DNA from 3 places in the Arthrobacter sp. TMT4-20 genome. Region 3 is predicted to be linked to each of the others. Evidence: riboswitches for the same ligand, from Rfam matches in the RefSeq annotation. Region 3 holds a riboswitch; each other region holds the start of a gene.
What was found. A riboswitch is a leader RNA that binds a small molecule or an ion and turns the genes downstream of it on or off. The one in region 3 is predicted to bind cyclic di-AMP.

Region 1 (5,121 bases), on a different contig from region 3:
ACCCACGGCGACAGATAGTCGCGCGCCCACTGGGCGTCCGCTCGTAGCTGATCTATCCGCGACGACGCCGGCGCGGCCTCCAGCTCGGGCAGGTCGATCTCGTGGGAGGCCCGCAACACTTCGAGCACCCGCCTGGCCATGAGGGTGTGTCCGGCGGCGGACATGTGCATCCGGTCAGTGTCCCAATAGCCCCAATTCTGGAACTCCCTGAACCGCCAGTAGTCCACCACGTCGGCGTGGTGCCGGTCAGCAATTTCACGGACCAGTTCGTTATAGATGGCCGTCCGCCCGCGGGTCTTGCCGAACACCGCCGACCCCACCGAATCAAAACCGGTAAACAGCACCACGGCGGCGCCCGAGCTTGCAAGGCGGGCCACGCCGTCGTCGTAGGCGGCCATCAGGGCGTCAATGTCGATCCGCGGCCGCAGAATGTCGTTGCCACCCGCGTAGATGGTGATCAGCGTGGGCTGCAGGGCCAGTGCCCGGTCAACCTGTTCGTCGAGAACCTGGCGCACTTTCTTGCCGCGGACGGCGAGATTCGCGTATCCCCAGGAGCTGTCGGCAAGGATCAGTTGCTCGGCCACCCGGTCAGCCCACCCCCGCACCCCATTGGGGCTGACTTCATGCCAGTCGCCGACGCCTTCCGTAAACGAATCACCGAGGGCCACATATCGTTGAGAGAATTCCACTAGAAGAGGCTACCTGCTCCCGCCGCGCGATAAGGTGGCATTGCAAGCAGACTGATAACTTTTTGCAGCGCACCCCCGCTCCCCTCCCCACAACCTGAGAAGGACATCATGACCCAGCCCTCCGACACTCGGACCAAGCGCGCCGCGTTGATCATCAACCCGGTCAAGAACACCGGGGCTGATATTCGTGCGATCGTTTCGGAGCTCTGCGCTGCCGAGGGGTGGGACGAGGTGCTGTACCTGGAGACATCGGTTGATGACCCCGGCCGTGGCCAGGCACAGGAAGCCGTCGATGCCGGCGTGGACGTGGTGATCGCCGCTGGCGGTGACGGAACGGTCCGCTGCGTGGCCGAGGTCGTCAACGGCACCGGCGTCGCACTGGGGCTGATCCCGCTCGGCACCGGCAACCTGCTGGCCCGGAACCTGGACATCGCCGTCGACGATCCGGAGGAGGCCGCCAAGGCAGCCCTGTTCGGCACCGAACGCAACGTTGACGTCGTTCATGTCACGGTTGACCGCGCCCAGGACTCGCACGTGTTCCTGGTGATGGCGGGGCTGGGGTTTGACGCGTCGATCATGGCTGACACCCGTGATGACCTCAAAGACAAGGTGGGCTGGCTGGCCTACGTCGACGCCGGCATCCGGAACCTGAGCGGCAAGCCTGCACGCACCCGGATCACACTGGACGGCGGCGAGGTCATCGAGCGTCGGCTGCGCAGCGTGATGGGCGGCAACTGCGGCAAGATCATGGGCGGGCTGGAGATTTTCCCCGGCGCCAAGATTGACGACGGCCTGCTGGACATCATGACCGTGGCGCCCACCGGCCGGCTCGGCTGGTTCGGCGTCGTGGGTAAGCTGTTTGCCCGCGGAAAGGGCAAGGACCCGTCCCTCGAGTACTTCCAGTGCAAGGAAGCCGAGATCCAGCTCGACGAGCCGCAGGAAATCCAGCTCGACGGCGACCCCCTCGGCAAGGGCACCCACATGGCCCTGCGCGTGGACGCTAATTCGTTGCGGCTGCGGATGCCTTACGGCAAGAAGGATCCAGCAGTCGTCACCCACCCGGAGCCCTAAGCCGCGAGGGCCGGGTCCGGGCCGGGGCTAGAGCCGGGTCTGGGGATCGACTTTTTCGCCGTCGACCAGTAGCTCGAAGTGGAGGTGGCATCCGGTGGAGTTGCCGGTGCTGCCGACGGCGCCCAGGCCCTCGGCTTTGCCCACTTTCTGACCCACGGTCACGCCGAGCACACTGAGATGGTTGTACGAGGTTTGGAGGCCCCCGCCGTGGTCCACCACGATCCGCTGGCCACCACCATAGGCATGCCACCCGGATTCCACCACGGTGCCCGCGCGTGATGCGAGGACCGGCGTACCGCAAGCCCCTGCGTAGTCGGTCCCGGTGTGCAGCTCGTCGCCGTACCCGCCCATCGGGTTCACCCGGTAGCCGAACGACGAAGCAATTTCGGCACCCTTGATCGGGGTGGTGAACGCCGCCGCGTCGCTGGACAGGACAGTGGTTTTGGCCTTCGGGGTTGCGGCCGTCGCGAGCGGGGACTCCCTGCTGAAATCAATGTCTGCTTCAGCGTCAGCAGTAACCGGTGCGGCTACGGCGGGGCCGGTTCCGGCGGTAGGGGCTGCCGAGGGGGAAGCCTCCGGCGAGGGAAAGGCTGCGGTGAGAACGAGGCCCGCCGCTGCGGCGAGGACTCCCACGGCCAGCACAGCTGACCGGCGGTTGGATTTCAAGGTGGACTTAGGCGGGGCGGACGCGCGGCGGCGCCCGGACGTGACCGGCTGGAGCAAAACAGGAGCCTCTCTGCAACGCCGGTGAAGTTAGCTGTCGGATTCGAGCAAGAGTTGACTCGGCCCACTGCTGCTCTTCCAGTGAGCGGAAGAGTGGTTTGCGAAGGGCTGCACCCCAAGGCAGAAAACTGCCGAAGATGGGTCCTCCACCCCTGCCACGGTGAATTGGGGGCCGGCTGCTGACAGGGTTAGGCGTGCAGTCCGGGAGCCACAATGATGCGGATGGCTCCCTATAAGAATAGGGCGCTTAGCCGAGAAGTTATAATTTCGTTACACAGATCACGGCGTGGCGACTAGCCAAGTTCGGATCGGCCCCTGCGCCAATACCCCATGAAGGCCACCTGCTTGCGGTCAATCCCGACGTCGCGCACCAGATAACGCCGCAGCCCACGGACCACCGCGGCCTCGCCCGCGATCCAGGCATAGAACGGGAGCGCACCGGAGGGCCGGTCCGGGTTCAGCGAGGAATTCAGCGTTGACGCGTTCAGCCGCTGCGGGGTTTCCCACAGGATCGTTTCGTCAATGTTCACTTCTTCCGGCTCGGGGCCTGCTGTGGCTGCGGCAGCGGCGGCGAGGGTCAGCCCGGCGCGGGAGCTGGCATCGACTCCGACGGCGAACGGCGCGGCCAGCGACACCCAGCCGGGCACCCGAACCGTATCCCGGACCGCCGCGTCCAGCAGTTCACCGTGGGGGCGTTCCCCCCGGGCGAGCCAGATGATTTCCACCGCTGAGGTGGTGGACACAGCCTGGAAGTCTGCGTGGTCCGGCACTTCAAGGAAGGCGTGCCCGCCGACGTCGGCGGGGAGGGACTCCAGAATGGCGCTGATGGCGGGGACAGCTGTCTCGTCGCCAGCGAGGAGGACCTGCTGGGCGAGCCCCGGACGCCACTCGATCCCGCCGTAGGAGCCGGCGGTGGTGCAGGTGGCGGCGTGGACGTTCGGGCCGATCAGCCAGATCCGATCGCCGGGGGTGGCGGCGGCGGCCCACAGCGACGCCGGCCCCCCGTTCCCCTCAGCATCGAAGTGCATCACGAAGTCGACGTCGATCTCTGGCTGGTCGCCATCGCACCGGGCCGCCCTGACGGTGTAGGTGCGCATGGCGCCGCGCTCGGCGGGGTCCATCGCGAGCCACCGCTGATACCAGCCCGAGCCCTCGGGCGGTGACTCGAGGAGCTCCCGCATGTTCACGCGGGGGGCATCGTCGTCGCGGGTGGCGGGGATCATGACTTTGATCCGCAGGTCGAGCGTTGGCCCCTGCACCCCGAAGTCCCTCAGGCAGGACCCGCCGAAGGTGATGCGTTGGAAGTTGTCGCTGAGGCGCTGCACCCGGGTGACGACGACGTCGAAGGCTGATACCGCCGAAACGGTTCCATCGGTGCGCTGGGATGCGCGCTCGCTCCGTCGGGCCGTGCGATTGCTGACTTCGGTCATGTTGCTGCCTCCAGGTGGTGCGCGGACAGCGTGTCCTGCGGGTTAGGCAGGAACCCCTGCCCGGTGGACGTTTCGGGTGACGACTGAGTAGCTCCGTCGCCTGAGTGGTGCCGGCCGACCGGCACCACCATGGGTGTGCCGGATACGGGGTCCGGGATGACGCGGCATTGCAGACCGAAAACCGAGGTGACGGTCTCCTCAGTCACCACCTTGGCGGGACTGCCCTGCGCGGCGATCTGGCCGTCCTTCATGGCGATGAGGTGATCGGCGTAGCGTGCGGCGAGGTTCAGGTCGTGGAGCACGATGGCCACCGTGGTGCCGTCGCGCCGGTTCAGGTCGGTGATCAGATCCAGTACTTCCACCTGGTGGGTGACGTCGAGGAAGGTGGTGGGTTCATCCAGCAGCAGGATGTCGGTTTGCTGGGCCAGGGCCATCGCGATCCAGACCCGCTGCCGCTGCCCACCGGACAGTTCATCGACAAAGCGGTCAGCGAGCTCAAGGGTGTCGGTGGCTTGGAGGGCGGAGGCGACGGCGACGTCGTCGTCGTTGGTCCACTGCCGGAACCAGCCCTGGTGCGGGTAGCGGCCGCGACCCACCAGGTCGGCGACGGTGATCCCGTCCGGGGCTACCGGTGTTTGCGGGAGCAGCCCGAGGATCCGCGCGACGGTGCGGGTGGACAGCGAGTGGATGTCCTTGCCGTCGAGGTTGACGACGCCGGCCGATGGCTTCAGCAGGCGGGCCAGGCCGCGCAGCAGGGTGGACTTGCCGCAGGCGTTGGCACCGACGATCACCGTGACCTTGCCGGCCGGCAGCTCGACGGTGAGGTCCTGGACCACTTTGCGGTCGTCGTATGCGAGTGTCAGCTCGCTGGCTGTCAGAGCCATTTCAGCCTCCCTGTCCTGTCCTGTTGGCGGTCACGAGCAGCCACAGCAGGAACGGGGCGCCGAGGACGCCTGTTACTACGCCGACCGGAAGTGACACACCGGGAATCATGTTGGCTGCCACGAAGTCTGCGGCGAGAACTATCACCGCGCCCACCAGTCCGGCCGCGGTGAGAGACACGGCGCCCTTCACGAGGCGGCGCGCGATCGGGCCGGCGAGGAAGGCGACGAACGCCACCGGCCCGGCGGCGGCGGTGGCAACGGCAGCCAGGGCCACTCCGACGGTGATCAGAGCTAGCCGCGATGGTTCGACCCGGATGCCGAGAC
Region 2 (5,121 bases), on a different contig from region 3:
TGGAGCTTCCTTTGACACTTGATCCGAAGACGCTTCTGGTGATGCGGGGTCATTCGGGGGTGCTGATGACCTGTGGCTGCGCCGGCGTAAGTAGATGGCGCCGGTTGCGGTGAGGAGCATGAGAATTAACAGCATGACAGCTACGTCGGGGATTGAGTCCGCGAAGGTACGTACCGCGTTCTCGAGGGCGAACTGGTCGGTAACGGAAAGGATCCCACCCAGACTCGCTGTTCCGTCTGTGGCGATGAGGAAGATTCCGATGCCGATTGAAAGGGAGCCAGAGATCACCATAATCCAGGTGTTGGACCACCGTCCGATGGTTACAGGGCGGGGACGAAGCCACCGACGTCCGGAAACACCGAGGCGGTCCCACAGCGCAGCGAGGAAGAACAGCGGGACTGCCATTCCCAGTGCATAGATGGCGAGCAGAATTCCGCCGTAGACGGCGTTGCTGCCAGCTGCGGCGACGGTAAGAATTGACCCAAGGATGGGTCCGGTGCAGGCTCCTGCGACCCCGTACGCCAATCCGAGGACGAAGACGGAACTGCCGGAACCGACAGTCGCGGACCGGGTGCGGATGAATGCCGGTAGGCGGACACCGAGGATCTGAATGAGACCCAAAACGATCATGAGGGCGGCTGCGAGCCCGATGAGAATGTGTCTGTCAGTGGTGACGAGGGACCCCAGGGTGCCAGCGAAGACCCCCAGGGGTACGAGGGTGCACAACAATCCTGCGTAGAAGAGCATGGTCCGGCCGACCAGTTGCCGTTTTGTGCTGAAGGCATACGCGAAGAATGCTGGCAGCAACAATGCTGAGCACGGACTGAGGAGGGTGAGGAGACCACCGAGGAACGCCCCGCTGTACCCGATTAGCATTACTGGAGACTGGTTTCTGCCAGCACAGTCTCAATGGCTTGTTCAAATACTTCTACCGGTTGGGCGCCCGAGATGGGGATGTCGTTCACCAGAAACAAGGGTGTTCCGGTAGCTCCCAGGGCTGCGGCTTCCTCAGCGTCGGTTTGAACAGCCTGATTGAGCTCCTCCGAGTCCAGATCCGCTGTGAACGCCGTGATGTCGGCTACCCCAACTTCTTCTGCGATGCGGATCAGCTCCTCGCGCGGGAGGCTGATGTGTCCGCGGTCGGGGGCCGCAGCGAAGACGGCTTTATTGAACTCCCAGAACCTATCCTGTTCCCCTGCTGCCCGGCCGGCAACTGCAGCATCAAGAGACTCAGTTCCGAAAACAGGTAAATCTCGCCACTCAATCCTTAGTTCTCCGCTAGCAACATACTGCTCGACCAACGCCGGCAATGTCTCGCGAGAGAAAACCCCGCAGAACGGGCATCTGTAATCGGCGTATTCGACCAGAACAACGGGGGCGTCGACCTCACCCATTGCTAACGGGTCGTCGGCGATGCGCCGGGATAAATCGAACTTCTCTTCCTCCCGGCCGCCGGATTCCTCTGCGACGTCTGTTCCTGATCCATCAGAAGCGGGTGAGGAGGCTCGCTGGGAAGCGATCAAGCCAATAATCAGGATGAGCGCGGCGACAAGCAGGGCAGCAATGAGGGTGGCCGATCGAACACCCGCGGTTCGTTGATCAGATTCTTGTGGCATTCATTACTCCTGGCGTCGTGCGCCCCATGGGAAGGCACAAGGGGACGGAAAAGGGGGATTCACCCGGACACCAGATCCCTGTTTGTCGGATCTGGTGTCCGGGCGCGTCCGAGAAACACCGCTGTCAGCGAGGTCAGAGCCCCACCAGCGGCGTTGGATAACTAGATGTTGACCCGGTAATAGACAGGACCGGAACCCACATTGACGGATTCCTCAACGGTCTGGTTACCGTTCCAGCCGCTGTGGATGGCTCGTCCGTCGCCGAGGTAGACGGCGTTGTGTGAAAAGCCCATCCCGCCGTCGGCGTAGTAGACGAAGTCGCCGGGCTGGGGATCTGATACCGGAGTAGCGAAGGCCATCAAGGACTCAGGGGACTCGTCTCCCACCCCCATCACCCCGGCGGCTCGCAATGCCCCTTCGCCCAGGACGGTGCAGTCCTGAATAGCGCCCAACTGCGTGTTGGCGAAGGCAAGAATACGGCTGTTGGCAGTACCGCTCTGGGGAGCGTCCGAGGAATCCCAGATATTTCCTGACTCGCTGCTCACCCGGTTACTCAGGGGACTGATCGATGCACTTTGTGTACTCACGCTAAAGTCGGAAACCGCTGATGACGAGGCTGCGGAGCCAGAGGCAACCGGTGCAGCAGTCACGGCATTCGACTCCTCGGACAGCACGATGGTGTTTCCCGGGTAGATGATTGACGTGACGGTGAGCTGGTTTAGGCTCAGCAGCTTGTGCAACGCCACACCTGTCTGAACGCTGATAGCGCCCAGCGAATCACCTGACTTCACGGTGTACGCAGTGCCTTGATTGGTGGGGCTCGCCTCCACTTCGACTGTTGAAGCAGCCGATGAGAACGATGAAACGGTGTGATCCTGCGCCGGGTGGGCGATCGCCGAAGCGTGGGCGGGGCTTGCTCCCGCCGCAAGCATTCCGGAAGCAACCACAAGCGCGGCGATCTTGGGTCCCCCCTGAGGCAGGACGGCTTGCCTGCTGAGGAGAAGAATCGAACGGCTTTTCGTATCGGCGCGATGTCGGGCGCGCACAGTATTTGATGACATGAATAATCTCTCCCTATACCTACGAGGTGAGCTGTCGGATTCGGATGGGAGACACCCGGCCGCACGAGGACAAACGCCCCGCCCGGCTTCACCCCAAGGGTTCCTAAAGAACCCACCTATGGTTTCCCCGCCCCAGCCTTCCTATCTAAAGGACCAAGGCCTTTGGCTGGGTTCGGTAAAAGGCCTCGATAAGCCCCACCTTCAGTGGGGCACTGTATTAAACCTACTCGGAAAAACTAAATGTACAAACATTTACACTGACGGCGCCTCCCTGGTTGGCAACCTCAATGAAGAGAGAGCGATTCCCAGGCATCAGTGGAGCGTCAGACCACTCCCGTGGTGCCCAGGAGTGACCCGATAAGGAAAGTGGCTGCCAATGCCAGCGCGCCGCCAAGAACGATCCTTACGGTCGGGCGCGTCGCCGGGTTGCCGCCAATCCGTGCGCTGCCGTAGCCGGTTACGGCGAGGGCAATCAGGACTGCGACGAAGGTCGCGAGGACACGAGTTTCCTCTGGAAACAGAAGAATCGTCAGCAGGGGGAGGATCGCGCCAAGGGTGAAGGCCAGCGCAGATGCGGCCGCAGCAGCTAGCGGGCTCGCCACGGCGTCCTCGCGCAATCCGAGTTCAGCTTCGAGATGGGCCCCCAGGGCATCGTGTTTGGTGAGTTCCACTGCCACCTGATGGGCTGTGTCCCGGCTAAGCCCCTTCGATTCGTAGATTCCGGCCAGCTCCGCAAGTTCCGCTTCAGGCTCGGTTTCAAGCTCAAGGCGTTCCTTGGCGATGAGGGCCTGCTGGCTGTCTTTCTGACTACTCACGGACACATACTCTCCGAGGGCCATGGATATCGCGCCGCCGACAAGACCGGCAATGCCAGCGGCAAGAATCACGGGGGTTGCCGTTGTCGCTCCCGCAACTCCGACGACGAGGGCAGCGACCGAGACAATCCCATCATTGGCTCCAAGCACACCCGCTCGAAGCCAATTGAGCCTGCCATGGATGGTGTTGTCATGGGGTTCGTCACTATGCGTGCCTGGTACGGGAGAACTAGTCATTCCCGTAATCTAGGCCTCCACGAGCCAGTACACCAGTAAGGATCGACTCTCCTGTCGGGATTCCGATTCGGGTGACCTCGACGGAATTCGCTGTGATTCACTGCGGCGCTGAAAGGGGCTTGCAATAGTCACCGCGCCGGCCGTTTTGTTCCGGGCGCCGGCGAAGAGGCATGGGATTCTTTGACCGAGTAAGGTAAGCGAACCAAGTAGGCACCACATACCGCAATTGCGGTTCGAAGTTCGAGGAGGAAACGTCATGACCGGAAGTGTGATTGTTGGTGTGGATGGAAGCGAGACCGCGTACAAGGCAGCCTCGCGCGCCGCGACTCTTGCCGAAGGCCTCGATGCAGAACTTGTGGTGGTCAGCGCGCACATTACGGGTAACACGGAAGTTGTCCATATCGGCAACGACACTTGGATACTGGATGATGCTGAGCAGGCTCTCAAGTTGGCCGAGCAGGTTGCAGTGAAACTGCGAGAACAACACCCTTCCGTGAAGGTGCGCCCCGCTGCGGGGCGGGGCAAGCCGCAGGATGTCCTCATCGAGGAAGCCGAGCGTGTCGGTGCCCAATTGCTGGTGGTAGGTAACGTGGGAATGAAGGGGCTTCGACGGGTTCTGGGAAGCGTTGCGTGGAGTGTCGTACATAACGCACCCTGTGACGTGCTCGTCGTGAAGACCGCCTCCTGATTTCACTGCAGCTCCCAAGCTGCGGCCTGGGCTGAAACGAGGACTGCGCGCGGCGACAAAGTCAGATCGACATACTTCGCAACGGGATCGTTCGTCTCTTCGGCTTGAGTCGTAACATTGAAGCGGATACGGACTTCGGTTTCCGAAACGCGTTGTAAAGGACTATAAGAACTTGTCACTCGAATCACTGCCCGTCCTGGATTACTCTCAGCTGAACGCAGGGCCCGAGGAGGCATCGGACTTCCGGGACGATCTGCGCAATGCGATGCACGAGGTCGGATTCCTGTACCTGGCAGGTCATGGCATCCCGCAGGAGCTCACTAACGCCATGCTCGCTACCTCCAGACGCTTCTTCGACTTGTCGGAGGAGCAAAAACTGGAGCTGGAGAACGTTCATAGCCCCCAGTTTCGTGGCTACACCAGGATGGGCGCCGAATTGACTGATCGGGCGGTGGACTGGCGAGAGCAGATCGACATTGGCGTCGAGCGCAACGCTGTGGAACCGGCGGCAGGGGTCGCTGACTACTGGCGGTTGGAAGGCCCCAATTTGTGGCCGGCTGAATTGCCCGAGATGCGGAAGATCGTCTCTGAGTGGACTCAGCGACTGAGTGCCATTTCCCTCGACCTTTTACGGGCGCTTGCCGTGTCTCTCGGTGCACCGGAGGACAGTTTCGATGAAGCCTTTGGTTCAAGCGCCTTCCCGA
Region 3 (5,121 bases):
TTGGTCCACGGTGGAGCCTCGCCGTCGCCGCAGCGGCCGGCATCATTGCGGCGCTGGCGGGAATGATCTGGGCCTGGCGGGCCCACCATCTACGGCTTCGCTACGATCCGGCCCCGCGGCGTCGGCTGCGGATTGAAACTGACTTCGGCAAACCTCTCACCGATCCCTAAGATCCGGTCCAGCCACAGGCTTTTGGGATCTTAGGGGCGGCGGAGGGCTAGCGTCCGCCGATCACGAAGTCGATGCAGGCCAGCAGGGCTGAAATATCGTCCGGTTCAATCGAGACGAACGTCGCGATGCGCAGCTGGTTCCGGCCCAGCTTCCGGTACGGCTCGACGTCGACAATGCCGTTGGCGCGCAACACCTTCGCGAGTGACGCAGCGTCAACGGAGTCGTCGAAGTCGATGGTCGTAATGACATTGGAGCGGTCCTCGGCGCGGGTGACGAAGGGGGTGGCGACGTCGGACGCTTCCGCCCACTGGTAGACCCGCCCCGCGGACTCCGCGGTGCGGGCCGCAGCGAACTCGAGACCGCCGCTCTGGTTCAACCATTCGACCTGGGCGTTGAGAGTCACCAGGGTGGCCAGGGACGGGGTGTTGTAGGTCTGGTTGAGTAAAGAGTTGTCGATGGCCGTCTGGAGGTTCAGGAAATCAGGGATCCAGCGGTCGGTCGCCGCGATCCGGGCTGCGCGCTCCAGCGCGGCCGGCGAGAACAGGCCAAGCCACAGGCCGCCGTCGGACGCGAAGTTTTTCTGGGGAGCGAAATAGTAGACATCGGACCCACTGACATCCACGTCCAGACCGCCGGCGGCCGACGTCGCGTCGATGAGGACCAAGGCATCCGGTGCGGCGCCGTCGACCCGGTGCACCGGTGCTGCCACACCGGTGGAGGTCTCGTTCTGCGGCCAGGCGTAGACGTCCACGCCTGTTTCCGCTTCAGGGGTGGGGCGCGTCCCCGGGGCCGAGGTGATCACCGAGGATGCCTGGAGGAAGGGCGCCTTGTTGGTGGCGGAAGCGAACTTCGCCCCGAATTCCCCGAACGACAGGTGCTGGGCCTTGTCCTGCACCAGCCCGAAGGATGCCACATCCCAGAACGCTGTTGACCCACCAACGCCCAGCACCACCTCGTAGCCGGCCGGCGCGTTGAACAGCTGGCTCAGGCCTTCCCGGACCGAACCGACAAGGTTGCGCACCGGCGCCTGACGGTGGGACGTGCCAAGCAGGGTCCGTCCGGCCTGCGCGAGGGCCTCCATCTGCTCGTCGCGCACCTTCGACGGGCCTGCTCCGAAACGCCCGTCGGCGGGAAGGAGGCCAGCGGGGATCAATTGGTCCGGGGAAATGCTCATGGTCTCTCCAAGGGGGTAAGCGTGCGACACAAGACGGGATACATTCTGCCGCACTACCCGGCCCCGGCGGCATTTGTGAACATGCCCCGACCGGGCACCCGGTTGCCGCTGATTGCCGCGGCCTCCGGTAAATGGGTTAACCTTGGTGAGCGTAGAACTTGTGTTCGGCGCTGGCGATATGTGCCGCGCTCCCACCGCGAAAGCTGCCCGCTGTTCCATCCCGCACCAGTGCCTAGGAGCTGAACCGCATGACGGACCTCATCGATACCACTGAGATGTATCTGCGGACCATCCTGGAACTGGAGGAGGAAAACATTGTTGCCCTCCGCGCCCGGATCGCTGAACGGCTCCGTCATTCCGGTCCCACCGTCTCCCAGACCATCGGCCGGATGGAGCGCGACGGGCTGGTGATCGTCTCGGGCGATCGCCACCTCGAATTCACTGACCTTGGCCGCCGTCGCGCCATCGGGGTGATGCGCAAGCACCGCCTCGCCGAACGTCTCCTCTCCGACGTGATTGGCCTGGATTGGGCTTATGTCCACGAAGAGGCCTGCCGCTGGGAGCACGTGATGAGCGAGCGGGTTGAACAGCGGTTGTACGAGCTGCTGGGAAAGCCCACCGAGTCTCCATACGGCAACCCTATTCCGGGGCTTGAGGCCCTGGGCGGCCCGCCAACCCAAGGCTTCACCGACGGTGTCCGCAGCCTCCTGTCGGTGATCGGCGCCAATCCTCAGGGGTCAGTGATTACCCTTATCCGGTTGGCCGAGCCCATTCAGGTGGACCCGGAACTGCTCTCCCAACTCGATGAGGGTGGGTTGCGGCCCGGAACGGTCATCGGCGTGCAGGCGGCCGGCGACTATGTGTCGGTCAGGGTCGAGGGTATCGAGGGCGCGCTGGAGCTCCCGCCGGAGGTCGCCGCACACGTGTTCGTGTCGGTCGCCGGGCCGGCTCTCTAAACCTCCACGGCACAATATTGCCGCAAATTATCCACAGGAAAAGATAACGAACGTATCTCTTTTGCTTATGGTCGTGGATGATGGAAAGCTGACGTTGATACATCAGCGTTATCTAAACCGCACGCCTAACCCTGTCAGCGGATTTGGATGCTGAGACCCGTGACAGGGGCGGAGGACCCATCAGACGGCGGCTGATAAGCCGCCTTGGGGTGAAGTCCGGACGCGGTGCTGCTTCGGCGGACCGGTCAGGGCCGAGTTTCTTCCCGAACTCGAATCCGACAGCTAACTTCGCAGGCATATACGAAAGGGACCCTTTGTCGAAGCACCATGCTTCGGGACGCCGCCGTGCCGGCGCCCCAGTACCTGCCGTGCGTCCTCGGGACGCGCAACGACTCGAACGACGACGACGAGCAACCCGGGTCAGGGGCGACTTTTCGCTCACCGGGATGAGCCAAAAATTCGCCATCGCCGCCGCCGCGTCCGGGCTGGTGCTGACCGTTACGCTACCCACCACCGCGGGGACGGCCCCGCAGGACGACAATGCGGCCGCCGTAACCGTTGCGCCCACCGTGCAGGCGACTGTTGCGCCCCGGGAAATCAGCGTTCCCGACGCGGCGCTGGTCGACTTCAGCCGCACCGCATTGCAGAGCACCTTCGACGCAGACGCCAAGCTCAGCGAGATCATGACCGCTGCAGACTCAGCGGCTGTACCTGCAGCGGCCCGCGGCTCCCTGTCAGCTCCCATGGACAAGCTGATTGTCACGTCCCCGTTCGGTTACCGGGTCAGCCCGATTACCGGCCTGGGTGGGGAACTCCACTCAGGTCAGGACTTCAGCAGCTCGTGCGGCACTGAAGTGTTCGCGGCAGCGTCCGGCACTGTCACCTTTGCCAGCTGGCACCCCTATGGCGGTGGAAACCGCGTGGTCATCGATCACGGCAACGGGCTCGAATCCACGTACAACCATCTCTCGTCCAGCAATGTCCAGGAGGGGCAGTCAGTGGACCGCGGTGAGGTCGTCGCCCAGAGCGGTAGTACCGGTGCATCCACCGGCTGCCACCTGCATTTTGAAGTGATGGTTGACGGTCAGGCCGTGGACCCCATGGGCTGGCTGTAACCAAGGACACACCGTTTCGTGACCGGAATGTGACATTGCGGTCAATCTCATGTACCGTCGATCTCGTGCCAAATTCTAATAGGTTTGGCACCCTCGAGCAGATCGCCTAGCTCTGCCACTGCCTGAGGTTCCGTTCGCACAATTCGCATGGCAGAGGCGGGGGAACCAATTAGTGGATTTCGCAAGAAATCCTTGGGGTTAAGTCGTCTGATTCCACTGGGAATCAGAGGGCCGGGTGACTCCCATCCGAATCCGACAGCTCACCTCGCAGGCAATTGGGAGAGGCAATCGAACGTGTCAACTAGCTCTTCTCTGGGCCGCCACAGGGCCGCCCGTACGCACACCAGCCCCCTGACAGCCATCTCAAGCGCCGTCTCCTCGAACGCTGGTTCCGTCGGCCGCCAGGCAGCAGTCATCGTCGCAGCGTCAGGGCTCGTCCTGACCGCCGGACTGCCAGCCCACGGGTTCGGTGAGTCCGAGCGTGTCGTTCAGCTCTCCACCCCCCTGATCTCGATTGCTGCTACGGCTGACGCCGTAAGCGCTCCCGCCACCGCCGAGATCACCTTCGAGCGTGCAGCCGTGTCGGCGACGCCCGCCGCCGTAGCTGCTCCAGTCGTCGAGGTGCAGGCCGACGTCATCGAGCCAATAACACCCGCCGCTGAGCCGGTAGCCGAAATGGTGGCAGAGCCCGCCGTGCAGGAAGCAGCGCCAGTCGAGGCAGCGCCAGTTGAGGCGCCCGCAGCAGAAGCAGTAGTCGCACCAGCTGCGCCAGCCCAGACGCCCGCAGCCGAAAAGCCAGCCCCCAAGGCTGCCCCTTCCGGTAACATCGCCGCTGGTCTGGTCGGATCCGCCTACTCCCAGATCGGTGTCGGGCAGGACTGCACCGCCATGGTTGAGAAGGCACTTCGCTCCGTCGGCAAGTCCGTTGGCGACATTGCGCCTGGCGATTTCTTCGCCTTCGGATCAGTTGTTGGCTCTCCAGCGGCGGGCGACCTGGTAATCACCGCCGGCCACGTAGCCATCTACGTCGGAAACGGCCAAGTCATCAGCGGTGGCCTGAACGGCATGAACACCGACCTCCATTCCCTTTCCGACCTCCCCGGCGCTAGCTTCGTCCGCGTTAGCTAAGACCACACCGAACCCTGGAGAACGCAAAAATGACAACTCGCACAGCTATTGCACGTCACCGTGCCGATAAGCGCCACAACACCAACTTCTCGGCTCTGGCCAAAGCAGTAACCGAGAACGCTGGCGGCATGGGCCGTCAGGCAGCTGTAATCGCCGCAGCATCAGGCCTTGTCCTGACCGGTGGGGTATCGGCCAACGCTGCTGAGCTCTCCCTCGAATCAGCCGAACGGACCACCCTGACCTCCGCGCTGGAGATCCAGGCCGCTCCAGCCGCCGTCGAAGCTCCCGCAGACGCCGACATTGCGTTCAACCGCACCCCGGTCAAAGCCGTAGCAGCCCCAGCAGTCGTCGAAGCCCCAGCAGTCACTGTTCAGGCTGAGACCGTTGTGGAGATCGAAGAGGCTCCGGCCGTGGCCCCGGCCGCTGAGCCCGAAACCGTAGAGCCGGTTACCGTAACACCTGCAGTGAACGTCGAGCCGGAAGCGCCCGTCCGGACCACTCCAGCACAGGCCGCTCCGGCAGCCGAGGCCCCCGTCGCGCAGAAAGCCCCAGCCGCATCCTCAGGGAAGGCAGCAAC

Region 1: it holds a riboswitch for cyclic di-AMP, as region 3 does, so the genes downstream of both, ACX80Z_RS12400 (M23 family metallopeptidase) here and ACX80Z_RS14190 (M23 family metallopeptidase) in region 3, are expected to answer to the same signal.
Region 2: it holds a riboswitch for cyclic di-AMP, as region 3 does, so the genes downstream of both, ACX80Z_RS10800 (LysM peptidoglycan-binding domain-containing protein) here and ACX80Z_RS14190 (M23 family metallopeptidase) in region 3, are expected to answer to the same signal.

Annotation. Positions count from the first base shown of each region.
Region 1 covers NZ_JBTNDW010000012.1:41,007-46,127, forward strand. Annotated here, with positions in the region: gene ACX80Z_RS12390 (SGNH/GDSL hydrolase family protein) at 1-689, opposite strand, end outside; gene ACX80Z_RS12395 (diacylglycerol/lipid kinase family protein) at 798-1,760, shown strand; gene ACX80Z_RS12400 (M23 family metallopeptidase) at 1,788-2,426, opposite strand; cyclic di-AMP (ydaO/yuaA leader) riboswitch at 2,488-2,671, opposite strand; gene ACX80Z_RS12405 (siderophore-interacting protein) at 2,777-3,913, opposite strand; gene ACX80Z_RS12410 (ABC transporter ATP-binding protein) at 3,910-4,797, opposite strand; gene ACX80Z_RS12415 (FecCD family ABC transporter permease) at 4,799-5,121, opposite strand, start outside.
Region 2 covers NZ_JBTNDW010000010.1:1,627-6,747, forward strand. Annotated here, with positions in the region: gene ACX80Z_RS10785 (hypothetical protein) at 1-1, opposite strand, end outside; gene ACX80Z_RS10790 (cytochrome c biogenesis CcdA family protein) at 1-876, opposite strand, end outside; gene ACX80Z_RS10795 (DsbA family protein) at 876-1,616, opposite strand; gene ACX80Z_RS10800 (LysM peptidoglycan-binding domain-containing protein) at 1,778-2,677, opposite strand; cyclic di-AMP (ydaO/yuaA leader) riboswitch at 2,680-2,858, opposite strand; gene ACX80Z_RS10805 (VIT1/CCC1 transporter family protein) at 3,001-3,729, opposite strand; gene ACX80Z_RS10810 (universal stress protein) at 3,986-4,417, shown strand; gene ACX80Z_RS10815 (isopenicillin N synthase family dioxygenase) at 4,590-5,121, shown strand, end outside.
Region 3 covers NZ_JBTNDW010000017.1:22,780-27,900, reverse strand. Annotated here, with positions in the region: gene ACX80Z_RS14205 (MFS transporter) at 1-170, shown strand, start outside; gene serC (phosphoserine transaminase) at 218-1,345, opposite strand; gene ACX80Z_RS14195 (metal-dependent transcriptional regulator) at 1,594-2,301, shown strand; cyclic di-AMP (ydaO/yuaA leader) riboswitch at 2,440-2,613, shown strand; gene ACX80Z_RS14190 (M23 family metallopeptidase) at 2,616-3,416, shown strand; cyclic di-AMP (ydaO/yuaA leader) riboswitch at 3,542-3,705, shown strand; gene ACX80Z_RS14185 (NlpC/P60 family protein) at 3,711-4,544, shown strand; gene ACX80Z_RS14180 (NlpC/P60 family protein) at 4,574-5,121, shown strand, end outside.